3 regions of the Peribacillus sp. NPDC101480 genome follow, and region 2 is predicted to be linked to each of the others. Evidence: riboswitches for the same ligand, from Rfam matches in the RefSeq annotation. Region 2 holds a riboswitch; each other region holds the start of a gene.

Region 1 (10,533 bases), on a different contig from region 2:
TCACTATATATTCTAATTTCTCTAAAGTCAACCCTATTTTTCATCGGTTAAAATATTTTCACAGTATAGTGATTGACGCTTTTTAATTATATTAATATAGTTAAATTTTATATTCTATAATGATTTGCCCATTCTCCATACTGGGTATATTTCATTTTCTTCCCTTATCTTCATCATGCCTGAATTCTTATATAAGCGAATCGCCCTTTGATTATCCGGAGAAACCCTTAAATGATATTCGGATACATTAAATCGCCCGAAAAAGTTTTCTGCATAGCGAACCAATTCCTTGCCAAGGCCTTTACTGCGGTATCCGGGAATAAGATAAAATAAATCTACATAGCCGATCTCAGTTCCTTCATACGCCCGAATTCGAAGTTCCATTTGCCCAATCGGTACTTGGTCCTTTTCAATGATCACCTGTCCCCCCGGGAATTTGCGGACCCTTTCTTCCATTCGTTGCAGATATGTATTTTCATCTCCAAAACCTGCCTCAGATCCAAAACTTACAACAAAGGAATCTTTCCTGAATTTAACGATAATATCTTTATCTTTGTCCGTATCAATGGTACGAAAGATCAACTTCATCCTCTCCTGTCATTTTAGTGAAATAGTTTTCAAGCAAAAAAAACACATTTCACTTACGGTCTTCATGATATTTCATTATTTACTTTTTCAAGCGTCTTATTTCATTTTCTCTGAAAGGATTTTTCCTTAATCCCTATAGGAATGGCCATAATATTAAATTAAAAACAAATGCAATATTGTTTGGTGAGTTCTAGTAATGGGGATTGGATTGGCACAAACAAATCTATTTAATTTTCGAGTCTAACTTTGCAGGGTAACCCTAAGTGAATGAATGTTCGAGAGGAATTTGTTTATTAAGCTCTAACTCAACTTTTTCCCAAGCATCCTTTTTCCCTTTCATTTACATTCCAATTATAATAGGTAAGTGGAATACATTTACATGATTATCCATTATAAAAATCATTGGAGGTATTGAAGATGAAAGTTGTTGCAATAGTGGGAAGTATCCGTAAAGAGTCTTACAACCTTAAGCTTGCCAAATATATTCAATCTAGATATCAAGATCGGTTCGATCTTGAAATATTGAACATTCGGGATTTACCTTTTTATGATCAAGATATTGAAAATGACCCTCCATCAGTTGTAAAAGAATTTAAAAGCAAAGTGGCCGAAGCAGATGCAGTTTTGTGGGTAACTCCTGAATACAACGGTACGATTCCAGGTGTATTGGGCAATGCAATCGATTGGTTATCACGTGTCGATAAAGTCTTGATCGGCAAACCATCATGGATCATGGGTGCTTCAATGGGGCAATTAGGAACGGTTAAAGCTCAATTGCATTTGCGTGAAATCTTATTCGCAATAGGCATCGCCTCCCCACTCCTTCCAGGGAATGAAGTATATGTTGGTGCAGTGCATGACAAAATCGATAACGAAGGCAGGCTTACACATGAGTCGACTGTCCAGTTTATCGATACGGTCGTCGATAATTTCATTAGCTGGTATAATCATCATACTCGTTAATGCTTAAAAAAAGACTCCCAGCAGGTTTGAGCCTGCTGGGAGTCTTTTTGCATCATTAAACAAAATTCATCCTCTTCCCGCCTGGAATGCAGGGTATTTCGTCATTCCTCCGTCAGCGAATAGAGTGATGCCCGTTACATAACTGGACTCTGAAGATGCCAGCCATGCAGCAACCGCAGCAATTTCTTCAGGCTTTCCGATATACCCCATCGGAATCATGCTTTCAAGATCCTTTTTCTTTTCGGGATCTTCAAGCTTGTCGGCATTAATTGGCGTGGCGATGGCTCCAGGACCAATGCTGTTCACACGGATTCCCTTTGGTGCATATTCAAGAGCCAGTGTCTCCGTAAGCAGCTTCACCCCGCCCTTGCTTGCTGCATAGTGAACGAATAAAGGCCAGGGAATCATCTCATGTACACTGGACATGTTTATAACATTCCCTTTAATGTCGTTCTCGACAAAATACTTGATAGCTTCACGGCAGCCCAAGAAATTTCCCGTTAAGTTGGTATTGATTACCCTATTCCAGTCGCTTAACGGCATCTCGTGAGACGGAACCGGATTTTCAATTCCTGCATTATTGATGAATATATCGAGTTTCCCGAAATTCTTTATCGCTGATTGAACAAGATTAATCACATCTTCTTCAACGGTGACATCGCCTTTTACTGCAATTGCTTCCCCGCCATTTGTTTTGATTTCCTCCATTACACTATCCGCTTCCTCTGATTTAGTGCGATAATTAACCACGACCTTTGCCTTTTCCTTGGCAAAGCGAATGGCCATCGCTTTCCCTAAACCAGTGGATGAACCGGTTATAACAACGACCTTACCTTCTAAATCTGTATACATTTAATCACCCTCCAATTAACTTTTTGCCATCCCGAGCATAATCCCAGCAATGATGATCAAGATAATTCCGATTATGATTCCAATTAGTTGGCGTTTCGTTTTCTTTTCACGTAAAATGATGATCCCGCCGAGAGTTGAGATGACAATGCCCATTTGCGAAAGGGAAAAACTAGTGGCCACTCCCACACGGGGCTGGGATATGAATAAAAACATATTCCCTGCAGCCCATATCAATCCCGGAATGATATTGCGAATCGTATATTTATTAAACGGTTTATGTTTAAAAGTCAATAACAGACCGCCTATCACCATCCCTATCGCTTGAGGGAACAACGCTGACCATCCATCAACATCGAAAAGACGGGCCACGACCACATAAACCAAATAACCGAATGTCGAGATGAGGAGAATAACAATTCCTTTCTTCAAGTTTCCCGATTTGCCCTCTTTTGATTCTTTATCCTCCAGTGAGGTCAAGACGATTCCTATAATAATGAAAACTAATGCCAAGACGCCTAAAATGATCGCTTTCATTGTGGACCATTCGTTAAAAACGATGACCCCGAATAAAGTCGTTGAAATGAGCTGCATTCCAGTAGATATCGGCATCGTTTTGGATACTCCCATTAAATCAATGCTCTTAAGCTGATTAGCTTGTCCAACGGCCCAAAACAATCCAGAGACAACCCCGACTCCAAACACGAGAAATGACAACTTAATATCGGCAAAAATATAAACACCTATTGAAAAAATCAATGCGCCAATGGTTGTACCCAGTGTTTGACTATATGGCCCACCCCCGAGTTTCACATTAAATAAAACGATGCTTCCCCAGAATAGTGCCGGCAAGAGAGCTAATAATATATCCATATTCAACCCCCATATATGTAAGTTCAAAGCTAATAAATTTCATTTTGTCTTCTTTTTAATATGTTCGCTTTATTTGAATTGACCCTTGGTAATTTTATGAAGTATTTTTGCAAAAATAGTGTTCAACACAAAGAAGGCTTCCGATGCTAATAATATCGGGAGCGTTTAGTTGGAGAAAAGACAGCTGTACTGCGGTCTTTCCCTTTATAAGATTATAAAAAAAGCAAACCTTATGCAGGTTTGCTTCCAGTTATAGATATGGAACTTATTTCTTCAAATGATATGGCACTGTCGTTACAACCACATTTCTTTTATAAAGTAAGTAGGCGCGAATCAGTAAACTTGATTGGTTATGAAGTATATTGTGCCAGCCCTTCTTCGGAATGAATTGGGGGATGACCACCGTAACTTTATAATTGGATTCACTCGCCTTATGTTCAACTGTATCCACAAATTTAGTTAGTGGCTGAATGATACTTCTATAATAAGAATTCAGTGTAACGAGTCTGACATCCGGCTGCCACTTTTTCCACTTTTCTCCGAATTTCTTTTCATCTTCTCTTTCAAAAGCAACATAAACGGCAATGACCTGATTTGCTGAGAGCGATTTTGCATAATTTAAAGAGTTCTCAACCACATGAGTTATACCTGCCACAGGTACGATAATGATATTTCCTTCAATTGGTAAGATCGGCTCGCATGTTGTAATCCTTAGTTGGTCACCAACTGCTTCATAATGCTTGTTAATCCGATGAAAAATTAAAATGATGATAGGTAAAAAAATCAAAACAGGCCAAACCTGAGTAAATTTGGTTAAAAAGAATATCATCGTGACGATAAAGCTAATTATGGCACCAATTGAATTTATGGTTAATTTCATCTTCCAGCCTTTTGGCTTTTCGCGAACCCATTTAACGATCATGCCAGTCTGGGACAACGTAAATGGAATGAATACCCCTACTGCATAAAGCGGAATGAGATTTTCAGTATGTCCTTCAAATGCGACAATCAAGATGATGGATGCAAGTCCCAGTATGATGATTCCATTGGAATACCCTAATCGGTCCCCTCTGATCGTAAACGCCCTTGGTATGAATTTATCCTTCGCAAGATTTACCGCAAGCAGAGGGAAAGCCGAATAGCCAGTATTGGCCGCAAGTATCAAGATCAGGGCAGTCGTACCTTGAATGAAGAAATACATGAAATTCCGTCCAAAGATCTCTTCAGCAATCTGGGAGACGACAGTTACCTCTGCGCTGGGAACAATGCTTAAATAATAGCCTAAGAATACGATTCCTGAAAATAATACAGCTAGCAATGAACCCATCGCTATTAAAGTTTTCGCAGCATTATTCGGGGCTGGATCTTTAAAGTTCGGGATTGCATTGGAAATTGCTTCTACTCCTGTCAAGGCGGAGCTTCCTGATGCAAATGCTCTTAGCAGTATAAATAAACTGATGCCCGCTACCGGAGTCCCGATTGATGTGTGCAATTCAGGTGAAACTCCTCCTGTTAAAATCTTGTAAATTCCAACACCGATCAAGATGAACAAGGCTAAAACGAATAGGTACACCGGATAGGCCAAAACAGAGGCTGACTCCGTAACCCCCCGAAGGTTCAGGATTGTAAGTAGAATCACGAATATGATGGCAATGACGACATTATAGGAATGCAGGCCAGGAAAAGCGGACGTGATTGCATCTGTACCTGCAGAGACACTTACAGCCACAGTTAATATATAATCTACCAATAAAGATCCTCCAGCTATCAGCCCTGGATTGACTCCTAAATTGTTTTTTGAAACCACATAGGCCCCCCCGCCATGCGGATAAGCGAAAATGATTTGTCTATAAGACAAAATCAAAGCAGTTAAGAGGATCAATACTCCGATCGCGATAGGGATGGAATACCAGAATGCTGCAGCACCGACCGTGATCAGGACGATCAATATTTGCTCCGGCCCATATGCAACCGAAGACAAAGCATCAGAAGATAATATCGCCAAAGCCTTTGTTTTGTTAAGCTTTTGTTCACCAAGTGCATTTGACTTTAAAGGTCTCCCAATCAAGAACCTCTTTATAGAAGATAACATCAAGATTTCACCACCATAGTTAATTTATAAGTTTATGTTACCCAGCTGTAGCAAAAAACTAGACGAAACATAAAAATGCCTACAAGTCATAGCTAAATAGACCTGTAGACATCAATTTTTTTGTCTAACAAGCTCCACCTTCCTTCTCATATAACGCTTACGAGGTTAGCTGTCGGATTCGGACCTAAGAGTAGCCCTACCTTTTTAAAAAGGATTCACCCCTTGGATTGTAAACAATCCCAATAACGGGTCCCCCGCACCATAAGGTTTAAGCGATTTAGAAATATGAAACTGTTGATTATCATACTCCCGTGAAATGGAAATGTAAATGAAAATTTTGCTCAAAAATAAATAATTCTTTGTAAGTGAGGTTTTGTTCTTGGCTTATATAACATAAGTCATGCAATGACATGATTCGAAGGTAGGAAAGGAGGTAAGTAAAGGTCAAAATCCAGGGGCATATGAACAAAAGGTGGTCCGAAAAGGAAAAAAATCACCTTCATGAAGAATGCGATGAATTAACCAGATCTGCCCCAGCTCGGATCGTCATTAAAAGGGTAAACTTGCATTAAATATCAAATTCCGCTTTTATTCCCGTCCAATAGGGGCACTATTCCACTGATTCACCTAATTAGTTCCTTCCTTCTTGAATTGGTCTCAGATTGCTTTTTTTAAAGACAAAGTATTTCTGGCCAATATAGTTAAGCACGGTATAAAAGATTGTTCCTATGAGAACAGCCAAATTTTGTTGTATGGATAAATGGACGGATCCTTCCAGTGATTCCGCAATGGCTTGGCCTATAGAATAAGCGGCGGAATAACAAATCAGGATGACGCATAAGAAACGGGCAACTCCTCGCCGCCATTCTATATCACTTTTAAAGGTAAAAGTCCTGTTCAAAAGAAAACTCGTTACTGCTCCCGTTCCATTGCCGAAAAAGGTGGAGACCCAGTAAGATAATTCAAGAACATTCATAAGAAAAAGCATGATGGAAAGTCCAACCGCTGTATTGACTATCCCAACCAATAAAAAGCGGATAAAGGAGTTAGTGTGTTTTAGATAGTTTCTCAATACTGTTCCGTTCATTATCTAGTTGCTCCCGTTTTTTTAAATCGAGCGGATTAAATAAATCAAGATCAACAATATATTTAGGCCGGCGTTTGGATTCATTATAGATTTTTCCGATATATTCCCCAATCAAGCCGACAGCAATCAACTGCAGTCCGCCGATCAACCATATGGAGGTGATTAATGAGGTCCAACCAGTTTCGGTCTGCCCATAAAACTTTAACCATAAAAAGTAAGACCCAAAGAGTAAGCTAATGAAAAAGGAAAGACATCCTAGCCATAATACAAGCCGGATCGGTGTAACTGAAAAGGAAGTAATGCCATCAAGCGCAAAAGCAACCATCTTCTTAAATGGATATTTCGTTTCCCCAGCCAATCTTTCTTTTCGGTCATAATAAACAGAATCCGTCTTAAACCCAATAAGCGGGACAATCCCCCTTAAAAAGAGATTCGTTTCATCAAATCGTTCCAACTCCGCGATCGCCCTTCTGCTCATCAGCCTGAAATCGGCATGATTATAGACAAGGTTAACCCCCATCTTGTTCATCAATTTATAAAAACCAGTTGCAGATGTCCGTTTAAAAAATGAATCAAGGTCCCTTTTCTGGCGGACACCATATACGATTTCACATCCTTCATTGAATTTCCGAATGAATTCAGGGATGACTTGAATATCATCCTGTAAATCTGCATCAATGGAAATCACACAATCCGAGGCTTCCTTGGCTGTAAACAATCCTGCCAGGAGTGCATTTTGATGTCCTGCATTCCGGGAAAGCTTTAGCCCGCGAACCAATTCATTATTGATCGTTTCCTTATAAATGATCTTCCAAGTTTGATCTTTGCTTCCATCATCAACCAGCAGGACTTTACTTTGACCAGAAACAACGTTTTCTTCGACTAATCCCCTCATCAATCCACAAAGCTGGGAAATGGTATCCTGCAAAACGCTTTCTTCGTTATAACAAGGTACAACAATCGTTACTATCGGTGAATTCATTCTATTCCCCCCTTTTCACATGACTCTGTATAAATGAATTTTCCATTTGCTTCCCTTCTTTGTGAAAACCCCATCTAGCACCAATCCGTTCTCCTTCGCGTTGTTGATTGGGATGGCAGAAAATATATATTTGCCACCTAATCCTTTAAAGGCATCCATATTAAGATCCAAATTTTCCAGCTCTTTCTTCGAGCCTTTCTTGAACATATAATGCTTCCCAAGCTCATCGGTAAATAGGTAACAACGTCCTCCCCATTCATCAAAGTAGATTCTGATGTTTTTATTCTTAGCCAATTCGTTTTCAATTATTTGACGAAATTGATGTTTGTAAGAAAGCGGATAGAAATTGTTATAGCTATCGAGCGTGTAAAATCCATTAAATTGTGCGATTGCAGGATGCAGCCCAATGCTAGCAACACGATACTCTTCCTGTGGAAGGTCAATATGATCTTTTATTTCCTGGAAAAGGCTTTCTGAATAGAACTCTTTAAAAGATGGTTTTTTATTGTAAGTGATTTCTTCATTGAAGCCCATTAAGATCATAATTTGGACGGCGATGAAAATGGAAAGGGTTTTCTTAGCATAATCGCTGTGTTCCCAAATGATTTTTATCGCGAGGGCAAAGCCCAAATAAATCACCATCGGCCTTAAAAAGTGAAATCTGGCAAAATTAAAGGTATCCAGGGTGTGAAACCTTTCCGTCAAAGGAACCCAGCCTTTATAAAACCAGAATGCGTACCATGCTGAGAGTATAAAGTTCAAGCCGAATAAAAATACATATACCTTTTCCTGTCGCCACAGTTTTTTGGTCAGAATGATATAAAGAGCAAAGACTGTAATCGGCAGGATAATAAGCGCATGTACAGTCATGACATGCGTGTGTCCAAGAACGAAATTTTTGAAAGTGAGCTTGATGACCCAATCAAGCGGCAGCCTTGCGTGAAAATATTCATCTCTGCTATTTGGCTCCGAATCAAAAATGAATGAAGACACCAAACGATACTCCACCAAACCAAAAATGAAGGTCATATACACGATCGAAAGAAGAAACGTTATATTCCACCCTTTTCTCCTGATCACATCCGTTAACCAAAGAAAGCCCATTGCAACAAGGAAAAAGAAAAAACCAAGCACGATGCTTGAATAAAGCGGCAAAAGTGTAAGGACCAAATAATTCTTCCACGAATGATCCTTGCTGCGAATATTCAAAAAAGCCCAAAGTGCAAGCGGCATCCCAAGTGTACTGAGCATTCCCGACGGCCAAAATGGGGTAAGGGCAAAGGCCAAGGATGTTCCAACCCTGATCCAACCTGATTGGCTTCCTGTAACCAAATGTTTCTTTAATAAGATATACATACCAAATAATGCAATAAATCTTGTTAATGCCTGGCTTATTGCATATGCAACCATTGTCGGAAAAAGTGCGTAAAGCCACACGATAATACTGAACTCACTGCCAAAGGCATTTCGGGGCAGACCATTCATGATCTGGGGAATTTTGGCGTCTATCGCACCGAATAACTCACCGCTTTCTGAAAGGACTTTATACCAGGCAATGTTGGAGTCCAAATTATCATGTACGCGAATATGCGCATTTTCTCCAAGGATGAATAAAGGAGAAAGATATAAAACAATGACGAGTAAGGCAAAAAGGATTTGTGTTCTCTCTTGTTTTTCAATTGGCAACATATACACCTCTTGACCAAATTCATATATCCATAATATTTGCTTCAAAGGTAAATCTATTCTTTTTCAGGAATTTATTTTAACCTATTTTGATATAGGTCAACCAATGGCCACATAAAATGAAGGGTAGAACTAAAAGCATATAAAAGAACCTTAAAAAGGGGCTGGGCTATGATAAAGAAAGCGGTGATTCCAGCAGCCGGTTTAGGAACACGATTTTTACCTGCTACGAAAGCTCAACCAAAGGAAATGCTGCCGATTGTCGATAAGCCGACCATTCAATATATTATCGAGGAAGCGGTTCAATCAGGGATTACAGATATTATCATCGTTACGGGTAAAAACAAACGTGCAATTGAAGATCATTTCGATAAATCCATTGAACTGGAAATGCTTCTGCAAATGAAAGGTCAAAATGAGCTGCTTAAGATCGTGGAGAACATTTCCAACATGGTGGATATCCACTATGTAAGACAAAAGGAACCTTTAGGTCTCGGGCATGCAGTATTATGTGCCAAAACTTTTATCGGAAACGAACCTTTTGCCGTCCTGTTAGGGGATGATATCGTGGATAGCCAGGTTCCAGCTTTGAAGCAGTTGATGGAACGGTATAACAAGGTTCAAGCGAGCATTATCGGATGTAAGGAAGTGTCACCTGCCGATGTCTCCAAGTATGGGATCGTAAATTTCCAAGAACGATATGAGGATTTATTTCTGGTAAGAAACTTAGTGGAAAAGCCAAAAGTGGAGGATGCACCATCAACACAGGCGATTATTGGCCGATATATTTTATCACCTGAGATTTTTGAAATCCTTGAAACCGTACAGCCCGACCGGAAGGGGGAGATCCAGCTTACCGAAGCTTTAGACCTTTTGTTAGAAAAGGAACCATTATATTCGTATATCATCGAAGGAAATCGATATGACGTCGGCGATAAATTCGGCTTCCTTCAGGCTTCAATAGATTTCGCCATGAAACGACCTGAACTTCGTGATCAGCTAATAACATATTTAAGGCAGTTGTTCCCTTAATCAAGTATATAACCCACGCCCAATTACCTAGAGGTGATTGGGCTATTTCCACATACCATCATCACTAAACTAGATATAACAGTCTTTTATAAATGCTTCCGTGAAATGTAAATGCAAGTGAAAATGTTGGACAAAGAAAGAATAATTTATTAAAAGTGAGGTTATGTTGATAACGTATACTTCATTATTTATCCAAACAACGATATCCAGAAAGGATTGTACATGCATAAAAAAACTAATAATCCAATAATATCAGATGAATTCCTAGATCAAGTGGTAAAGGAAATCAATGCAGAATTTGGCGGGCCCATTAAAGAAAAAAATGATCGCTTCCAACATAGGGACGATGAAGAAAGAAGGTAAATCCCACATCATCAAATC
Region 2 (10,533 bases):
ATCACCTCCAGGTTCCTATCCTTAGCGAAGCGAACCAAATAGTCACTGATCGCTTTTTCGTTAGCCGATCCTCTCGGGATTTTGGAAATCGCTGCAAAATAATGAAACACAGGATGTCTCGATAATTCTTCTAACGTGCTATACATGAAAATACACCCTTTCATTTAACATAATTGTATTGCCTCTCATGCTTTTACTTTTCCAGAACGGAGCACTACGACTTTCTTGAACAAAGGATGCAGAATGTACCCCAGGTAAACACCAATCATATTCAGGATCAGGTCATCGACATCCAAACTTCCGCGCCGAAAAACAAACTGACAGATTTCGATGACTGAAATCGAAAGTAATGGATATAGAAATTTCCTTTTAGCTGAGGGCTCTTTCCCTTCCCTTGACAACAAATACAGGCCGAATGGAATGAACAGCCCTACATTGGCGCTAAGGTTATAAAATGACACAAGCCAGTTCATTTCGTTCGATAAATATGAAAGAATCGTAGAAAAAGGAATCAAATTATACGAATATACCTGCCCTTCCGGCCGAAAGAACAGCAAAACCAATAATGATAAACTGTAACTAAACAATGCTGACTGCCATATAGAGCGCGGAATTCTGACCGTTTCACCTCGAAAATAAAGAACCGCAAACGAAACGAAAAGAAGTATACAACACCAGACAACCATGATTACCAAAGGATTCAAATATAATAGAAGCTGAAGAAAAAAAGGTAAACCGCACAAATACATTGCTTGCGACAGCAAAAGGGAAAGCATGACCGATTTTAGAGACATATAACTCCCCCTTTCTATTTCTTTCCAAATCAACTCATATCCTTATATCCTAGGACAACTTTAACAGCCCGTCAACAAACTACTTCAAAGGGAAGCTTTTTAGAATGAATCAACCTATCGGAAGGATATTTCGTCCTTCATCCCCGATAATTCATTCGATGTGTGGGTTTATTCGACCTACATCCGGATAATCCGACCGATGTGTGGGTTTATTCGACCTACATCCGGATAATTCGACCGATGTGTGGGTTTATTCGACCTACATCCGGATAATTCGACCGATGTGTGGGTTTATTCGACCTACACCCGGATAATCCGACCGATGTGTGGGTTTATTCGACCTACATCCGGATAATTCGACCGATGTGTGGGTTTATTCGACCTACACCCGGATAATCCGACCGATGTGCGGGTTTATTCGACCTACACCCGGATAATTCGACCGATGTACGGATTTATTCGACCTACATCCGGATAATTCGACCGATGTGCGGGTTTATTCGACCTTACTCGGATAATTCGACTGTTGTGTGGAATAATTCGATCTTCTTCCAAAAAACAAAAAGCCGGCCCCTCACGATCCAGGAATCCGGCTTTGTTTTACGTTATTCAGATGTAATCATATTAGCAAGGATTGGTATTTAATCCTCATTATAGTGCTCGGTATTTTTTTAAACTAATGATATTGATGGTGATAAAGACGACGGCAAAGGCCAGGAGAATGAGCAGATCCAGTGAAATCTCATTGAACGTGAAGCCTTTGTACATAATGCCGTTCATGGCATCCGATGCGTAATAGAGAGGCATGATCTTGCCGATTTTTTGGAGCCAGTCTGACATGCCATCCAATGGGAAAATCCCTGTAAAGAAGACTTGAGGCACGATGACCAGCGGAATGAATTGTACCATTTGGAATTCAGATGTCGCGAAACTCGATAGCAATGTACCAAGCGATAATGCAACGAGCGCGACCAGTATATTCGTCAATAAAACGAGCCAAATGGAGCCAACAAGGACGATATCCAATACATTGACAGCATATAGTACGACAATTATGGTTTGAATTAGAGCAAATAAGCCATATCCGATCACATAGCCCGCTACGATTTCGTATCTTTTAATCGGGGTGGCAAGCAGCCGTTCCAAAGTACCACTTGTACGCTCCTTCAAAAGCGCAATCCCCGCTATTAAAAATACAAAGAAGAAAACGAAAAAGCTGACGAGCATCGGACTGAAGGTATCAAAACCCTTTGTGTTGGCATCTCCGTAAACATATTTCTCCTCAATTGAAGTAGTGTTTTTTTCATTCCCTTGCAAGCCTTGCATCATTTGCATTTGAACGGCTTTTGCCCGGGTCGGTTCGTCGTTCAAAAGTGTGAGTTTCATTTTCCCATTTTCAACATGCAGCCAGCCATCCGCATTCTTTTCAATCATCTTTTCCTGTGAGAATTCCTCAGCAGCCGACACTTGAAAATCCGCTTTTTTCAATGCTTTAACGATCGTTTCATCACTGCCTGTAACAACGATTTTCAAATCACTTGCTTCTGTATCGAAAATAAAATACATGAGCGTTAAAATGAGCAAAGGAGCTAGGAAGAATAAAGCAAGCGTCCTTCGATCCCGGCGCATCTGCTGAGTAATTCGAGTAACAAGAGAGGCAATTCTCATTTTAAGCCGCCTCCAATCCTTAAAAAAACATCATCAAGCGTTTCCACGGCAAATTGTGTTTTTAAAGCAGCAGGGGTTCCTGCCGCGATGATTTCACCTTCACGCAGCATCGCCAGTTTATCGCATCGTTCCGCTTCATCCATCACATGCGTCGTGATGATGATCGTCTTATCATCTTCATTTCTTAAACGCTCAAGTTCCTCCCAAATCGATTGTTTCAGCAAAGGGTCTATTCCTACTGTCGGTTCATCCAAAATGAGAATCTCCGGATTTTGGATGAGTGCAACCGCCAGTGACAGACGGCGTTTCATTCCCCCGGAATAATGCGCAACCCGAACGCTCAAATCATTAGTCAGCTGTACGATTTCAGCTGCATATTGAATGCGTTCCCTTCGTTCCTTTTTCGAAAAACGGTATAGTTTCGCAAAAAATTCGAGATTTTCAGCTCCCGTCAGTTCTGTATATAAAGCATCGGACTGTGCCATATAGCCGACATCCGTTAACAGTGCTTCATTTGGCACTTCATGATCCAGAACCGTGACTTTACCCGCATCAGGCTTAATCAATCCGACAATCATTTTAATCAAGGTGGTCTTTCCGCATCCGGATGGACCTAATAAGCCAAAAATTCCGTTTTTTTCAATATTCAGGCTTAATGGCTGAATGACCTTTTTCTGATGAAAACCCTTAGCAATCCCTTCAATGGAAATCGCATTTTTCATGCACACACATCCTCCCTCTTTAATTAACACGGTGTTGAGTGTATCATCATTCTAAGGTAGCATTCGTTCTAATACAATCAACACATTTGGAAAAATGTTTAGTGAAGGAGACATTCCATGGCATCGATTCATGAGGATATGGTACAAAAGACGAAAAAGCAGATACAACATCATTTTATTGCACTCGTTGAAGCAGAGGGGTTCTCACATGTATCAGTGAAGAAAATTGCAGAGCGTGCCAACATTAATCGGGGCACATTCTATTTGCATTACACAGATAAATATGAATTGATGGATCACTTACAGCAGGAATTGTTAAATGAACTTCAAACCCGCATTACTGCCATTTTGCCGAAAGAAGCTTTTTTGGCTCTTCATCAACACCAACTTTACCCGCCTTTCGTAGCTATTTTTCAATTCATCAGTGAACATGCCAACGCATTAAGGGCCATTCTTGGTGATCAGGGCGATCCCTCTTTTGCCAAAAAAATAAAGCGAGTATTCGGTGAAATACTGTTGGAGCGTTTGATCAGCCTGCATCCAGCAGCTAAAGATGAAGCATTCCGCATGTATATGCACGCATTCCTGACATCGGCGATTTTAGGGGTGATTACTGAGTGGCTAGAGAACTGTGAAAAACAAACGGCGGAAGAAATGGCGAAAATCCATTTTCAAATCTTGAACTTCATCAGCCAATTGCGCACATTCATCCAATGAACGATTCATTAAAGGCAGGTTCCATCAACATGCCTTTAAATCGGATTACATTTTTTCCTTCGCTTTTGCCTCTAAATAACCAACGCAAAAAAACTCATTATAATAAATGAGTTTCAAAGCAAAACAAGATATGGATTTTTCGCTCAGCATTCCGGATAGAACACAGGGAATAAATAATTGAATACCGCTAATGAATGTTGGATGCAGTTGATTTACCTTAGGGAAAACAATTTTAAGAACGGATTCTTTTTCTTATCCGTTATCCTTAACTCATCCATGATGATTTGATCCTCATGATCGGCTATCCATTTCCTTAGTGCATCTTTATCCTGGCATTGTGTTAAATATGTCTGGCCACCCTTGCCTGTAGCATTAATAACATATCTATTGAACGTCTTCTCCATAATTGCCCGCCTTTTTAATAAAATGTCTTGAATCTTTAAATACAAATGCAATGCTTTTTTCTTTATCATTTACAAAAGAAACATAAAATATATGTTAGAAAATTTTGATTGGCATCGCATGTTCTGCTTGAAATTATTGAATAAAGTACATCGATGCCGGTTATCATAATTGGATTAATCGAACCTATCATAATGTGCTAACTAATATTTGTCAATACGTTTTCTAAATGTAAATAAAACGTAAATTTTCAGTTTTGTTAAAGAAATATTTTTTTACGATTTAGGGGTTTACAACTGCTAAATGATGGGAGTAGAATACGTTTATCAATTTAATGCATTTCGGCCAAAACTCATGGAAATTGAGTACGGAGGACCCAATCATTTGGGGTTAATTCTGCCTTGCAGAAGGGATGAGATCAGCTCTTTCGCCATCCTACCCGTCAGCTAACTTCGTCGGCTAAAGCGAAGGAGGTCATAAGACCGCCTATTTCGGGAGCTTTTTTTGCACGCTTTTTGTGGCAATACAGCTATTCGATGTTTTCGCAGGTCTTTTTATTATGCCTTTAAAAAGATTCGAAAAGCAGATTGATGATTAAAAGTCATACAGTAGGGATGATCATTTGAGAATGACAAAATTGGATCCGCCAAAAATACTTGTACTTGGCTTTGCCATCCTGATACTTATCGGGGCCTATTTATTGACCCTGCCGATTTCCACAGAAAATGGTCATGGTCTTTCTTTTCTGGATGCTTTATTCACCTCGACTTCCGCTACATGTGTAACAGGACTGGTCGTTGTGGATACGGGATCGACCTTCACCACTTTTGGTGAGTTGGTCATCTTAACACTGATTCAGGTAGGCGGCTTAGGGTTCATGACATTTGCGACGTTTATCTTTTTCCTTTTAGGCAAAAAGATTTCTTTAAAAGGCAGGTTAGTTCTGCAGGAGTCGTTAAATAATCTATCCATGGCGGGTGTAGTCAGATTAGTGAAACGGCTTTTAATTTTCACGGCCATCATTGAAGGCATGGGTGCACTTATCTTATCGATTCGCTTTTCTTTTGACATGCCAATCGTTAAAGCGGTCTATTACGGGGTTTTTCATTCCATCTCGAATTTCAATAATGCCGGCTTCGATTTAATGGGGGAATTCAGGAGTTTGACCCCATATGTATCGGATCCATTCGTAACCCTTACCGTCGCCTTCCTCATCACGTTTGGAGGAATAGGTTTTATCGTAATGAATGAACTATATGAATATCGGAATACCCATCGTTTATCAGTACATACGAAGATCGTTCTAGCGACTAGCTTAACCCTTACGATTGCCGGAGCAATTTTAATCTTTCTATTCGAGTTCGGCAATGCCAAGACATTGCAGCCTTTATCTTTCATGGGTAAAACGCTGTCATCATTATTTCAATCGGTATCACCAAGGACGGCAGGCTCCAATACGCTGAATATCCCTGATTTAACTCAACCAACATTACTGCTCATCATTTTTCTGATGTTCGTCGGGGCATCACCCGGATCGACTGGCGGCGGGATTAAAACGACTACATTGGCGACGCTTGTCGGTACCGTTTGGTCACAGATTAAAGGAAAGGGTGATGTGGTATTATTCCGTCACCGCATTGTGAATGAAACGATTTTTAAAGCATTATCCGTTACATTCATTGGCGTATTCATGGTTTCACTCATCTCCATTCTGCTGACCATCACTGAAAGCGGAACTGACTTTTTGATGATTTTGTTCGAAGCCACTTCAGCTTTCGCCACCGTGGGACTTTCAATGGGTTTGACCCCGGAATTATCACCGGTCGGCCGGATGCTCATCATTTTCACGATGTTTGCAGGACGTGTTGGTCCTTTGACTTTTGCCTTTGCTATCGCCACGAGGCGCAAGCCAGATCCATTCCGACGTCCAAAAGGGAAAATCATGATTGGTTAATAATGAATGAAGGAGCGTAAAAGATGGGAAAACGACAATACGCCGTGATAGGTTTAGGCAGATTTGGAACCAGTGTGGCCCATAGATTATATACGGCAGGCCAAGAGGTTTTGGGTATTGATGTGAACGAGGAAAGAGTCGAGAATGCGGAACTGAACGTTACCCATGCAGTCATGGCGGATACGACCGAAGAAGAGACATTGAAAGCAATCGGAATCCGTAATTTCGATTGTGTCATCGTAGCCATCGGAAATGACATGCAATCGAGCATTTTAACTACCTTGCTTTTAAAAGAGCTTGGGGTCAAAAAGGTCATTGCCAAAGCACTTAATAAAAATCACGGTCAGGTGCTTACTAAGATTGGTGCCGACTGGGTGATCTATCCTGAGAGGGATATGGGGGAACGGGTCGCGAATCAGCTTCTTTCCCCTAACATGCTGAACTATATAGAGCTCTCCAAAGAATACAATATCGAGGAAATCATCCTCCCCATGAGCATGAAGGGAAAAAGCCTCAGGGAGCTTGATTTACGGGCAAAATATAATATCAGCGTCATTGCCATCGTGAGTAATGGGGAAATTATCATAGCACCCTCACCGGATCAGGATATCCATGAAAAAGATATGCTTTTAGTGGTTGGCAATAAAGAAGATCTAGCCTACTTCGCCAATATTGAATAACTGGCAGGTGCCAGCTCTTTCTTCATTGAGCCCGATACCTTATTTTTGAATGCAAGCATTATACATACGAGAAGATCACCATATGGAGGTCTTCTCGATGAAATTTATAACGAGTATTCCCATGCCCTGGATATGTATGTATTATTTTATCGTACTGATCGCTTGGGCAAGAGTGGACTTTATCGTCACTTTATCAAAAGGCAGTTGAAGCTTAACGGCAGTCATGGCTATTTCCGGCCGAAGTCCTGAAAGGGTTGTTTGAATTCCGATCAAATGTAAGGATTCAATCAATTGTGACAGCTGGTGGGCGGATGCACTATCAATTGCATGAACGCCCGAGAGGTCAATGAAAAGCCTGGTGACATTTTTTTCAGCGCACTTTTGTAAGGTGTTTTCAAGTAAGGACATGCCCCTCGCCGTATCAATATCGCCTATCAGGGGAAGTAACGCCGTATTATCTTTAAGCGAAATGATGGGAGTGCTCAATTCATCGATCGTTGCCTGTTGGGCTTTCATGATTTTATTGGCATACCTATGATTCGCTTCCGTAAACTTCTCCATCACTTCGCTGAACACCTTCACCACTATCCGATACCAGGAATTTATTTCCGCCTGCGTATAGTTTTCTCCATGCAATCCCACAAACCGGTCAATATAATCCAGGTATTGCTCTTGCGTTCGAGAAAACTCCCTCAATATAAAATAGATGGGTGTGTTTAAATGCTGCTCATCCTGACCGATATCTTCAATCCACTCACCAAGCTGCTCAAAGAATTCCCTCTCCTCTGTATCAAAGACCTGAAAGAAACGTAAATGGAATTCATTATTTTGCTGCTTAAGTTTTTTAATCACATTGGGATCTGGTGAGCTGTAAACCCCCGCCTTATCGTTTTTATTCAATGTTGCGTACCATTCCTCAGTCAATTGTGCTGCCACACCCAATAAAAAGGAATATAATTCTTTATTTCTGTGCATAAACTCCTCCTATTTAGTTTTTTATAAAAAGCAGTCGATAAATCTAACGCTGAAATCAGCATTGTCAGGGTATTGAAAAATTATCAACAAAGTAAGCATCGAAGAAAACCTCTTCCATACTTAAAAATTCTTATGATTTAAAAACCCAATGGCCCCTCTTTCCATATACCTTCCCAGCTGTTTTTGAAACCATACAACCACTGTTTTTCAAAAAAATTCAGTAAAACCTTCATCTACTATTCTGGTTCGCCCATTGTAATAGTTTTCCATTTTTAAATATCGTTAACAAATTACCCCTTTTCTTATAACAAAAAAGGACCTGATTCCAGATCCTCCGTTTAAACCCCATTTTGACTTTAGAATTACTTTTTCATAAATAAGGCCGTCCATAAACCTTGAACCCCAAAGGTTTGCTCCGATTTTTCCATTTTCCTCATCTTCCGTATTTCCACCACTTCAAAATCCTTGAAGATCTTTCTGAGTTTTTCTTCCGTAAAACCTAATTCGCCTTTAAGGCTTCTTTGCCTATATACTTCCCAATCTGAAATATCGGCACCACCCAATATGCCGCCCTCGACAAAACAGGTAATCGAATACAATCCCTTAGGCCTTAACGCCTTTTTCACCGTGTCCAAATAATTGATCCTTCTATGTGGAGCAATATGGTGAAAACAACCTGAATCAAAGACGAAGTCATATTGCCCTTCCTCAATGTCCAAATCAAATATATTCCTTTGAATGAAGTTCACATGGACATTTTTATCTGACGCTCGTTCTTTTCCCCATTCAAGGGCTTCCTTCGAAAGGTCCACCGCATCAACGGTAAAGCCCTTTTGAGCAAGGTAAATGGCATTTCTTCCAGGTCCGCATCCAAGCTCAAGAACCTTTCCCGGCCGGATTAACCCACCATCAAAATATGTAACCAAATTTTCATCAGGGAGATTTCCGAAAAAGGGTACCCCTTTTGAGCGGTCTTCATAAAAACCATTCCAGAATCCAGTTGGCTCACGCAATAACGAGTCGAGCATATTCAATAGATCTTCATGGGTTGTTATTGTCTCGGACAAAACCATCACCTCTTCCCATTGTATTCCACCATTTAATTATACTGATTTCGGCCAGTGCCTATGTAACAGCTTCATCAAAAATGCGTGACAAAGGACGTTCAAACACTATTGGACACTGTTGTTTATATGATGGTCACTGAATTTAAAGGTATCGAAGATGTGTTCAAAATATGTTCTTATAGTATGATACATTCTCACTTAATAACCCGATGTTCGGCTCATTATCCATGTTAGAAAGGACATGGTTTTTATATAAGCATGTCAAATATAATTCAGTAAATCAGATTTAGCTTCCAAACAACAAAACTCAGCTCTATGATGTATCCAGATTTCTTAGAATCCGACTCCCAATCCACTTCTGAAACATCTCTCCGCTTGTCACATCCGTTTACTGATGATTATCTTTCTATACATTCCATTCAGCATGATCGGTCGATCTTCTTCAATTTTCATATTCTTAACATGCCTACTGAACAAGTCTTCAAACCTCAAGCCAATATCCGTTCCTAAAAATCGAATGATGGGCCTCAGAAGCTTTTTGGGTAGTGAAAGCACTTCATCTTTAGAAATAAACTTATCGAATAGCATTATTTTCCCCTCGCCTTTTAAAACCCTGATCATTTCCCGAAGGCATTCATTGGCATCAGGTACAACCGAAAGAACCAAACTTCCCACTATATAGTCAAACGATTCATTATCGAATTCCATATGCTGTGCATCCATCTCGAGGAAATTGATCGATGCATCACCAAATTTCCCCTTCGCTTTTTTTAGCATATCGGCTGACAGATCTATCGCCGTTATCTCAAGGTCAAGGTTCTTGATCAGCTCCAAATCGGCCCCCGTACCTACGCCCACAAACAGAACCTTTGCATTTTCATGAAAATGCATCTCTTCAAACATTCTTTTCCTGGCATCTAAAAAGAGATGAGAGTTAAAGATTTTGTCATAAATTGGCGACCAAAATTTATAAATCACTTTATTCCACGAATTATTCAACATCCCCACCCCCTTACATACTACTTCCATGAAGCATGATAAATCCCTTCCAAGCGCATATTATCTCAAGAAAATTAGTAAAAAAGTTTGCGACGCAGTGATTCACGAAAACGGGCATGTTACTTTTCATAAACCCTCCAAACCTGCATAATCCATAGTAACCAAATTACCTTGACTGTCATAGTAATACACTATAAGATATACCAAAGGAGGTGAGGATTTGGTTCAACGACAACTATCCTCTGACTTGCTTCGCGGACATGTAGATACGATGATTCTAAAACTCCTGCAAAGTGGCGATAAATATGGTTATGAAATAAGCAAACTGATATATACGAATTCCAATGAGCAATATGAAATTAAGGAAGCGACGATGTATTCCAGCCTAAAAAGGCTGGAGAAGGACGGATGCATCATCTCTTATTGGGGAGATGCCACACAAGGCGGAAGAAGGAAATATTACAAAATCACCCCGATCGGGGAAGACACATATACCCAAAATAAAAATGACTGGGAGCAGGCCAAGCGAATACTTGAGCGCCTCCTCTAAGAAAG
Region 3 (10,533 bases), on a different contig from region 2:
TGGAAGTGGAAACACGTAAAGAAGAGGGAATGGATACACGTAAAAATATGGAAGCTTTAAAGGCAATCCAGGAGGAATTTTCAAAAGCTAGTCCAAGCCCGATCATCTTGGAAAGTCTTTTGTTATTTTTGGAAAAAAATGAAAAAAGGAGTCCCTTGTCTTCAAAGCTTATCTTGATGATGAAGGATTATTTGACAAGTATATGAAAGCTTTACCGAAAGGGGCGTATAGCCTCTTTTTTTCATTTGATCTTAATGAGTTTCAAAAGCGGGGGTTTAGGAAAAGGTAAAATTGATGGGAAGAAGACCATTCTTTCAATAATATGGGGGCGAAAATCATGCGATGGAAAAAGGGAATGCTGATTTATAATGAAAATGCCGGTAATGATAAACTCGAAAGGAATCTTGAGGGTTGTCTTCCGATAATAGCTCCACATATTGATGAGTTTCTCATTCTGCAAACGAAGGAAAAGGGCGATGCATGCCGTTTTTGCTTGGAATATGGTGAAGACATGGATGTAGTTTTCGTATTAGGAGGAGATGGAACGGTACATGAGTGTGTAAATGGCCTTTCGCCGCTTCCGAGGCGGCCCCTGTTTGGGGTTTTACCTGGAGGGACTTGCAATGACTTCTCCAGAACATTAAAGATTCCTCAAAATGTTCGTCAAGCTGCGGAAGCATTAGTGAATGGCAAAGTTCGTTCAATTGATATTGGGCAGGCCAACAACGATTATTTTTCTAATTTTTGGGGAGTAGGGCTTATTTCAGATGCATCAAGCAATATTGATGAGCAGGAAAAAAGCAGGTTTGGTAAGATAGGATATTTATTAAGTGCTATAAGGACAATTGGCGAGAATGCTCCCTTTTCCTATAAGCTAAAGTATGATGGGAATGTTATCGAAGGGGAAGCGGTTATGATTTTGGTTTTGAATGGTTGTTTTATCGGCACCAATTTATTGCCCTTTCCCATGATTAGTCCAGATGATGGACTCTTCGGTGTTGCCATCTTGGAAAATGCAAGCCTTGGTACATTTTTAGAAATAATAGCGATGAAGCGTTCATGGACACAAAATATGATCTCTGACTCTGGGGTGACTTATTTAAATGCCAATACCCTGACCATTGAAACCAAGAGGCCGCTTGATGTGGATATGGATGGAGAGAACTATAGACGAACCCCTGCACGCATTAAAGTCCTTGCCCGACATTTGTCAGTATTAACTCCAAATTAGTATGGTGGGATTAAATATGAATGGGAATGATTATGTGTTTTTTTTGTATATTCATTCCTTATTTCTGCAATTGTTTCCAAAATAAGATAAAATATATGAAGATATATCAATTTTTGCAGGAGGACCACATATGGTGTACCAGGTCAGATTGTTAAAGGGCATTTTAGAGCCTCATCGGAGTCGTTATCAGCTTCAAAATGCAGAGGCAGTCACAAAGCTTGGATTGAAATTACTATTTTTATATTTTCTTAGTCTTATAGTATTCGCCATTGGGGGATATTTTGGCATTGGTTCAGAATCATTCTCCAAAGAAATCACGAAAATGAGTGCCGGTGAATTCGAAGCAGCAAAGCTGCTGATTATGAGCGGCAACATAATAACAGGCATAATCGACCCTTCCATATATATATTTTTATCAGCTCTATTCTTTTGGATCGTTACTGATATCCCATATATAAAATTAGTCATCGTTCAAATGATTCTTTTTGTTTTGCAATTAGTGGAAAAAACATTACTGATTCCTCTATTCGTATTAATGGATATAGGCAGCGATGCCAATCCATTTTCATTGGGGATCATCAGTCAGTATTTTCTCAGAAATGATTATTTCATTCACTTTTTCAGCGGAATCACCATTTTTCAATTTCTTATTATTGCTCTGCAATATTTTTATTTAAAGGAGTTTTCAGAACGAAATAGTTATTTGGTCCTTTTAATGATTGTTCTATTCTATCTGGCCACATGGTTTGTTAAAGCCTTTTTAGCATACATCCAAGTAGGCGTATTTGTATAAGGCGGGTGAAATGAATGAGCGGGAAATGGAAAATTGCAGCGGTCTCCATTGCGTCGATAGTCTTAATAACCGTTAACTTATACCTTATTGAAAAAAAAGAAAGCAAAGTGGAACGAACTGTTTTCGTTGAAAACTGGACTAAGGTAAAAAAAGATACAATTACGGATACTATTCAAACAAATGGGGTAATTAAACCTGTAGAAGAGTATGATATCTATTTTGACACCAAGAAAAATGATTTTAAGAAATTCCTTGTTAAAGAAGGCGATGAGATTACGGCTGGCTCCTCGTTGTTTGAGTATACGACGACCGAACTTGATGCTCTTAAAGCGAACTTGGAAGCGGAGAAAACGGCATCTGAGGGAGAAATTGCAGGTATTGAGGAATACATAGGGAAGTTGAGGTCCTATCAAGGGACCATGACCAGTAATCCTGAAAAAGCAGCCATTGATGAATCTGTGGAAAAAAACTTGAAAATTGATATAACAACAAGTTCCTCAGATCTTATTAAAAGTAACATTGAGCAAGAAATGTACAAGCAGGAACTGGAAAAAAACAGCTTGAATGAAAAAGTGAAAATGCTTGAAGCTAAAATAACTTCAATTGAGGAGCAGTCCAGTGCGATCGTGTCAACGAGTGAGGCTGATGGTGTAGTTAAAAATATCAATAAAAACCTGAATAATCCCATTATATCCATCGTTTCAACAAATATGGCAATTGAAGGGGATTTCTCTGAAGAGGAAATGAAAAAGGCTGAAGTGGGCATGACTATAAAAGCAAGTTCCTCTGATTCAAAAAAGGCATTGAAAGGGACGATAGGTCGCATCCATTCCTATCCCGCTGAAGAGCCGTCATTAAAAAAGGATAACAGATTTCCATTTCAGGCACTAATCGAACCGGAAGGTGAAGAAACGGAAGCTTTGTTGGTGGGATCCAAAGTGAATCTTACTGTAATAACCAATGAGAAAGCCGGTGTACCCTCCATTCCTATAGAAGCCATAAAAAACCATAAACAGCCTTATATTTACAAATTGACTAAAAATGGCTATGTGGATAAACATTACATTACAAAAGGGCTTAAGGCTGAAGGGAAGCAAGAAATCATAAACGGACCGTCGGTAGGTGACGTCATTCTAATGGAGCCGGATGTGTCGAAGAACCATTCTTATTTCATTACCCCAATCCAATTTGGAAAAGTGAAGGCAGCAACTTATAAAAAATTCACCTCTAGGGAAAAAGTAAGATATCTGTTACTTGGCGTATTGGAAAAATAACCGCTTCTTTCATCAAGAGAGGTGATGTCAAATTAGTGATTAATTATATATCAATATAACTTATATTATTAAAAATCGGGAAGAGTAATTATAGATACAATAGTCTCTAATGCAGAATATTCAGACATATTTAAAGATTTTTTCTAGAACTAATGCGAATAAATATTTACAGATTATCATTTTTAGTATAATATTTTATTATAAGTTAACTCGCTTAATCTTATTCCAAGAACGGGGGACCCATTTTTGTGGATTTTATCCGCTAGGGGTGAATTCAGAAATGAAAGGGCATTTGTGTTTCCAATTCCTAACCCGACAGCTAACCTCGTCAGCGTCTTTAAGGGAACATGTGTGAATATTCACGCCAATAAGAAATCGACACATGAAGTGTCTTTTTTTTCGGCGTAAAGACAGAGTTTTTCAAAAAAAGAAAAATTACTTTCTTTTATTAGTATCTTGTTTCCCTTACCGAGACAAAAATGTTTTTGCATCAAAGACTTTATGGAAGGTGAGGAAAGTAAATGAAGAAATTCAAATTAAGTTTAGCTAGCCAAATTTTCATTGGTTTAATTTTAGGGATTATCGTTGGTGCCATTTTTTATGGTAGTGAGACGGCCCAAAACTTTTTACAGCCATTCGGAGACATTTTCCTACGAATGATTAAAATGATTGTAGTACCAATCATTGTGTCAAGTCTTATCGTTGCAGTTGCAGGTGTAGGCGATTTAAAATCAGTAGGTAAACTTGGAGCTAAATCAATATCATACTTTGTTGTAGTAACTATGATAGCGATTGCTGTTGGTTTAATTTCAGCGAATATCATCCAGCCTGGTGTTGGTGTAAATATGGACAAGCTAGAACAAACTGATATTTCTACCTATGTTGATACAGCAGAAACTAAGCAGCATGAATCGTTCGTAGATACAATCGTTCACATTGTGCCATCCAATCCAGTTAAAGCCATGGTAGAAGGCGATATGCTAGCGATCATTTTCTTCTCCGTGTTGTTTGGACTTAGTATTGCGGCCATCGGTGAAAAGGGTAAACCAGTATTCCGTTTCTTCCAAGGTGTAGCTGAAGGAATGTTCTACCTAACTAACATGGTCATGAAATTCGCTCCTATCGGTGTATTTGCACTAATCGGTGTGACGATCTCCAAATTCGGTTTGGAATCTTTAATTCCGTTAGGAAAGTTAGCGCTTTCTGTTTACGGAACAATGATTTTCTTTGTAATAGTCATTCTTGGTCTTATTGCGAAATTTGTCGGATTCAATATCTTTACGTTGATTAAACTTCTAAAAGAAGAATTGATTCTTGCTTTCTCTACTGCAAGTTCAGAAGCGGTTCTTCCTAAGATCATGGAAAAAATGGAAAAAGCGGGATGTCCGAAACATATTGCTACATTTGTTATTCCGACTGGATATTCTTTTAACCTTGATGGTTCTACATTATACCAAGCGTTAGCAGCTATCTTCATCGCTCAAATGTACGGAATCGATTTAAGCATGTATGAGCAAATTACGCTAATGCTAGTGTTAATGATCACATCCAAAGGGATTGCGGGTGTACCAGGTGTATCTTTCGTAGTTCTTTTAGCGACATTGGGAACTGTCGGTATTCCTATTGAAGGTCTAGCATTCATTGCCGGTATTGACCGTATTCTTGATATGGGACGTACAGTAGTAAACGTTATCGGTAATTCACTTGCGGCAATCGTTATCTCTAAATGGGAAGGTCAATTCAACCCGCCTTCCAAAAAAGAATTAGAACAAGTTTCTTAATACAAAAAATCCAGAGTGAAATGTCACTCTGGATTTTTTTTGAATTAAAATGCGCTTTCTTACTTTTGGACGATCCAGAAGCGGCAATCGGAAGAGAAAGCGATGACATCATCATTTTCATGGAATAATTCACTTCGATAAAAGCTTTCGATAACTTTGAACCGTGCTTCTTACAGGCATTCAAGTACTTCAAGTTTAGTTGGGATATGTAGGTAAGTATCTTCTTGAAGCGTCTTTCCGGATGTGAAAATATCCCCGAATTCATAAAGCCTCTCATCTTGTTTACCAACACACCAAATCATTTCCTCTTGCTCCCAGAAGTTCAGGTAATTTTCGTTTTTATCACGGTCATGTGTTGTGAAAATGAAGAGCCCTTTAGGTTTTAAAATACGGTTGATTTCTTTTAAAGCCAATGTGCGGTTTTTTCGCTGGGGAATTTGCATTAAACCATTAAAAGCGAAGATTGCTTTATCGAATGATGAGTCGTTGAAAGGGAGGTCGGTTGCATCGCCAAGGATAAAGGGTATGTCCAGGTTATATTCATGGGCTATTTTTTCGGCTTCATAAAGCATGGCAGGAGTCAGGTCGATTCCCGTTAGATTTTGAAATCCTTTTTTATATAGTGCGAAGGTGGTCCTTCCTGTACCGCAACCGATATCAAGGATTGCATCTTCCTGATTTAAATATTTTTCGAATGCATATTTCTCTGATTGCCACAGACCTATTTTTTTAGTTGCATCAGCATAGACGGAAACGGCTCCATGAAAAGAATTAATGATAAAACCTTTTTCAATTTTATCCATGATTTAATCCTCCAATCCTTCATTCTTACTATAATATGGATACTTTGAGCTAGTCGAGTGTGTACCTTAACATTTGGGTTAATATGGAGTACATGTTTCGCATTATTCACATGGTGCTGATGATGATTAATATTGGGGGTTATATAACTTACGTGAAAACCCAAAAGTTTGGTAAAATAATATTATTGATTAAGAGCTCGGAGGGGGTCAGGTTATGAAGAATGATAGCAATGATATCTTATATATGTATATGCAGGCTTCTGAACGGTTTGTCCTTTTTAATGGACTCAATTTTCGTGAATTCGTCTATTCGCTGCCATATACGTTGGATTCCATCTTATTATTGAAACATGAATTCAATGGCGGGGAATACAATTTGAATGTCCTGCTAGAGAGTGCTTCATCTGAAGATATTGCGAAGCTCGTTAAAGAAAATGTCCGGGCATATGGAGATTTCTGTTGGATCGATTTTGAAGAAAGAGAAGGGTTGGATGAATTGGATGGAAGGGAAATAGCGGAACTATTATATTTAGGGCATGCAAAAACTCATCTGGATCCTCCATTTTTCCGTAAATTGAATAATCAATTTGTGTACCTTGCCCAGGATGATGGCTGGTTCAATAAAATTTATTTTCGTTCTCTTTCGACATATTATATGATGTTAGGAAGCCTGATTCCGCTAAAGCTGGAGCTTTTAAAAGTAGAGAGGACTTGGCTTGGAATCAGAAAGAAAAGAGAGCTGACGGCGATTCCGGCAGAAATCATTGCTTCCTTGGCTCATATTCTGGCAGAGGGGCTCGTTTTTTCCTTTCGGCATGTTAAGTATACAAGAACAAAGATTGAGATACCGGCATGGGTTGTAGGGGATTATTTAAACATGGATGAAATGCATGATGACTTTTCAGATAGAGATATTAAGGAGCCAGATGCCTTTATTACCTTCAATCGAAAAGAAAGGGTATGGGAAAGCGTTATTAAAAATACATCATTCTCCTGATTATCCCAACTTCCGAGGTTCGTGGTTTGGATTATTTGACACTCTTGAAATTTTTCAGGTGTAAGACTTACCATCTCATGCATAAAAGATAAGAGAGGGCGGCGCGCAGGGTGTGGCGGTTTTAACCTGTGTTCCGCCTAATAGTAATCATTGGAAAAGCGCCAATGATGGAAGTTTCGCTTTACCCCGCATTAACAGGCTGTAAGGGAAGCGGCGGCAAATGTAATGAAAAAGAAATGTGGTGGGTCAACAGCCTGTAAATGCCCGATTGGCTCAACTAACCATCATTGGAAAAGCGCCAATGATGGAAGTTTCGCTTTAACCATTTTAGTGTAAAGTGATACAATGAACATGGTTAAAAGAATATTGGAGGGTAATAACTCATGAAAACTAAACTTGGTTTGCTTTATGGTGGAAAATCTGCGGAGCATGAGGTTTCTATGCAGACGGCTTTAGCGGTCATTAAAGCTCTCGATTTAGCAAAGTTTGATATATATCCGATTTACATAACAAAAGAGGGTTCATGGATTAATGGACCGAAGTTAACAGGACCTGCCGAGAGTGTGGAGGCTTTGACATTTACATCGGATAAATCTAGCTCGCCTCTTGCCTTGCAGGCACATTCAACTGATGAAAATAGTGAATCAACAGGGTATGACGTGATTTTCCCATTGCTTCACGGACCGAATGGAGAAGATGGGACCGTGCAAGGGATGCTGGAACTATTGAACCTTCCTTATGTAGGGAATGGCGTTTTGGCTTCATCAGCAGGAATGGATAAGGTCATCATGAAAAACATTTTTGCCCAGGCGGGACTTCCTCAAGTCAAATATACTTGGTTCATTCGTTCTGAATGGGAGAAGAATACTGAAAGTGCCATTAAAAAGGTAGCGGATGAATTGGGTTACCCTTGTTTTGTCAAACCTGCCAATTTAGGCTCCAGTGTCGGTATCAGCAAATGTAATGATGCTGATGAACTGGAAAGAGCGGTAGCGGAAGCTTTTCAATTCGATCGGAAGATCATCATTGAAGAAGGGGTCGTTGCTCGTGAGCTCGAGTTTGGTATTCTTGGTAATGATGATCCATCTTGTTCAGTGGCAGGCGAAATCATCCCTAAGAAAGATTTTTCCTTCTATGATTATTCAGCAAAATATGTTGACGGTAATTCAGCGATGGTCATTCCGGCGGAGATAACCGAAAGCGAGTATGCTGCTTTATCCGAAATGGCCATTACTGCCTTTAAGTCATTGGATTGCTCTGGTCTGGTTCGCGCAGATTTCTTCTTGACGCATGAAGGGCAAATTTATATTAATGAAGTGAATACAATGCCTGGGTTTACTCCTTTCAGCATGTTCCCGTTATTGTGGAAGCACACAGGTGTCGACTATCCAGCGTTAATTGAAACACTCGTGAAACTTGCTTTGGAACGTCATCAGGAAAAACAACAAATCAAATATACAGTTTGATCATGCAGGTAAAGTATCAGTAAACTTCACAATCCTTCAAGCATTGATTTGATGGATTCCAATCAGCAGGAACCGGTGCGATTTAAACTGGTTTCTGCTTCGTTTGGTTAATGGAGAGCGATTAACGGTTCGATGAATGTAGGAGGAACAAAATGATAAAGAGAACGTTAAAACAAGTACATGAAATGGCTGAGGGATTGAATGATATCAGTCCATTCCAGTCCAAAGGAATTAATGGGGTTACCATCGATTCAAGAACGGTTAAGGAAGGATGTTTGTTCATTCCGCTTAAGGGTGAGCAGGTTGACGGCCATCAGTATGTCAAGCAGGCTTTAGCGCAAGGGGCTGCGGCTTCCTTTTGGCAAAGGGATGTTCCGAACCCTCCTAATGATTTACCGATAATCATTGTCGAAAATACCGAGAAAGCACTTCAGCAATTGGCTCGTTCTTACCGTCAGGAGTTGAATATAAAAGTCATTGGGATAACAGGCAGCAACGGTAAGACGACTACGAAAGATATGACGGCTGCGCTGCTGGCCACTACCTATAAAGTTCATAAAACAAGTGGAAACTTCAATAATCATTTAGGTTTGCCACTAACAGTGCTTTCCATGGCGGAGGATACTGAAGCGGCTGTGTTGGAAATGGGAATGAGCAGCCGCGGTGAAATCGAGTTCTTATCCAAAATGGCAAAGCCTGATGTAGCGATCATTACCAATATCGGTGAATCACACTTATTGGATTTAGGATCACGCGAGGAAATCGCGAATGCGAAGTTGGAAATTGTCGAAGGTTTGGCGAAAGATGGAACGCTGATATACCATGGTGATGAACCATTGCTCCGCGATCGTATCAAAAAGGATTTTCCTGATTTAAACGTAATATCTTTTGGACGCACGGAACAAAATGATTTATATCCACAGACCATTAGCCAAGGTGCAGACAGTACCACGTTTACAATCGCAAGCGGTAATAAGGAAACCAATTATGAGATACCCGTTTTAGGCAATCATAATGTTCTTAATGCGTTGGCAGCAATCTTGGTTGCTAAAGAATTCAATGTGGATGATTCAGCGATCCGTAAAGGTCTGTCGACCATTCAATTAACGAATATGAGGATGGAATTGGTCGAGGGCGCGAAAGGGCAGAAAATCATCAATGATGCGTATAATGCCAGCCCAACTTCAGTTAAGGCAGCGGTGGAGTTGGTTGAGGGCTTATCTGGATTCGAAAAAAAGATACTTGTATTGGGAGACATGTTGGAGTTAGGGCCACAGGAAAAAGACTTTCATTTGAAAATTGGTGAATTGATTTCCAGTGAGCGGATCGATAAGATCTTCACATATGGTCCTTTAGCCGAGTTTATTGCCAAGGGAGCGAGCAAGGCGTTTTCATCGGAGCAGGTTCGTCCTTTTCAAGATAAGCAGAAGCTTATAGAGGAACTGAAATCGTCTACGCAGGAAAATGACATCATACTTGTTAAAGCTTCCAGGGGCATGAAGCTGGAGGAAGTCGTTCAAGCTCTGCAAAAATAAAAAACATGGATAAGGCCGTTTCTTTTTTGAAACGGCCCTTTTATCGTGCTTAAAAAAGTGTCCCGGCAATAATGCAGATGTCGTCGTTGATGACTGAATGCCTCATCCTAGAGACCAATAGCTCCTGAAGGAGGTCTTGTGTATCGAGATGGACATTTTCGATGAATTCCCTTTCGATATGGTCAGATCGGTCAATGGCGGAAGGTAGGGGCGTTTTAGAGAGTCCATCTGTATAGATGATGAAACGGCTTCCTGGCTCATACTGAAAGACTATTTTTTTAATGGGCAATTCGGGAATCAGTCCGTTTGGGGTGGCCCCTTCGTTCAAATTGAGAATTTGGTTGGTGCATGGGGAATACAAAAAAGCTGAAGGAAGTCCGTAATTCACATATTCGATGAGCCGATCCTTTGTATTCACGTATGCGATGAAGGCAGTAATGCGAGCCTGGTTTTTGTTTTCCCGATTAACTCCTTGAAATAAATCCCGCATTAGATTTTCCAGTTCCTTTGTTATGAAAATGGGGTCTTTTACACGTTTGATAAGGTCGGGGATCAATGTGCGTATGGACATGTTTATAAGTGCTGTATGAATGCCCTCTTCCAATACATCGATCATTATGAAGCCGTATATCCTGTCATCAACCTCCGACCAG

What was found. A riboswitch is a leader RNA that binds a small molecule or an ion and turns the genes downstream of it on or off. The one in region 2 is predicted to bind cyclic di-AMP.
Region 1: linked by a shared signal. The riboswitch ahead of ACQKMF_RS00910 (APC family permease) and the one ahead of ACQKMF_RS20750 (TrkH family potassium uptake protein) in region 2 are both predicted to bind cyclic di-AMP.
Region 3: linked by a shared signal. The riboswitch ahead of ACQKMF_RS26050 (cation:dicarboxylate symporter family transporter) and the one ahead of ACQKMF_RS20750 (TrkH family potassium uptake protein) in region 2 are both predicted to bind cyclic di-AMP.

What each region holds. Positions count from the first base shown of each region.
Region 1 is NZ_JBNNSB010000001.1:166,983-177,515, reverse strand. Features, by position in the region: gene ACQKMF_RS00930 (GNAT family N-acetyltransferase) at 115-582, opposite strand; gene ACQKMF_RS00925 (NADPH-dependent FMN reductase) at 1,006-1,551, shown strand; gene ACQKMF_RS00920 (SDR family oxidoreductase) at 1,618-2,403, opposite strand; gene ACQKMF_RS00915 (RhaT/GlcU family sugar-proton symporter) at 2,419-3,273, opposite strand; gene ACQKMF_RS00910 (APC family permease) at 3,539-5,365, opposite strand; cyclic di-AMP (ydaO/yuaA leader) riboswitch at 5,504-5,650, opposite strand; gene ACQKMF_RS00905 (GtrA family protein) at 5,997-6,452, opposite strand; gene ACQKMF_RS00900 (glycosyltransferase family 2 protein) at 6,412-7,434, opposite strand; gene ACQKMF_RS00895 (DUF6044 family protein) at 7,450-9,123, opposite strand; gene galU (UTP--glucose-1-phosphate uridylyltransferase GalU) at 9,292-10,152, shown strand; gene ACQKMF_RS00885 (hypothetical protein) at 10,375-10,515, shown strand.
Region 2 is NZ_JBNNSB010000006.1:312,458-322,990, reverse strand. Features, by position in the region: gene ACQKMF_RS20780 (aminoacyl-histidine dipeptidase) at 1-146, opposite strand, end outside; gene ACQKMF_RS20775 (VanZ family protein) at 186-794, opposite strand; gene ACQKMF_RS20770 (ABC transporter permease) at 1,446-2,462, opposite strand; gene ACQKMF_RS20765 (ABC transporter ATP-binding protein) at 2,459-3,184, opposite strand; gene ACQKMF_RS20760 (TetR/AcrR family transcriptional regulator C-terminal domain-containing protein) at 3,302-3,901, shown strand; gene ACQKMF_RS20755 (hypothetical protein) at 4,114-4,305, opposite strand; cyclic di-AMP (ydaO/yuaA leader) riboswitch at 4,637-4,779, shown strand; gene ACQKMF_RS20750 (TrkH family potassium uptake protein) at 4,932-6,257, shown strand; gene ACQKMF_RS20745 (potassium channel family protein) at 6,281-6,937, shown strand; gene ACQKMF_RS20740 (STAS domain-containing protein) at 7,079-7,912, opposite strand; gene ACQKMF_RS20735 (class I SAM-dependent methyltransferase) at 8,275-8,979, opposite strand; gene ACQKMF_RS20730 (class I SAM-dependent methyltransferase) at 9,358-9,978, opposite strand; gene ACQKMF_RS20725 (PadR family transcriptional regulator) at 10,250-10,528, shown strand.
Region 3 is NZ_JBNNSB010000016.1:5,399-15,931, forward strand. Features, by position in the region: gene ACQKMF_RS26030 (TetR/AcrR family transcriptional regulator) at 1-206, shown strand, start outside; gene ACQKMF_RS26035 (diacylglycerol/lipid kinase family protein) at 338-1,231, shown strand; gene ACQKMF_RS26040 (hypothetical protein) at 1,362-2,024, shown strand; gene ACQKMF_RS26045 (efflux RND transporter periplasmic adaptor subunit) at 2,039-3,298, shown strand; cyclic di-AMP (ydaO/yuaA leader) riboswitch at 3,500-3,647, shown strand; gene ACQKMF_RS26050 (cation:dicarboxylate symporter family transporter) at 3,820-5,079, shown strand; gene ACQKMF_RS26055 (class I SAM-dependent methyltransferase) at 5,250-5,882, opposite strand; gene ACQKMF_RS26060 (hypothetical protein) at 6,097-6,879, shown strand; gene ACQKMF_RS26065 (hypothetical protein) at 7,008-7,139, shown strand; gene ACQKMF_RS26070 (D-alanine--D-alanine ligase) at 7,263-8,345, shown strand; gene ACQKMF_RS26075 (UDP-N-acetylmuramoyl-tripeptide--D-alanyl-D-alanine ligase) at 8,498-9,880, shown strand; gene ACQKMF_RS26080 (PP2C family protein-serine/threonine phosphatase) at 9,930-10,533, opposite strand, start outside.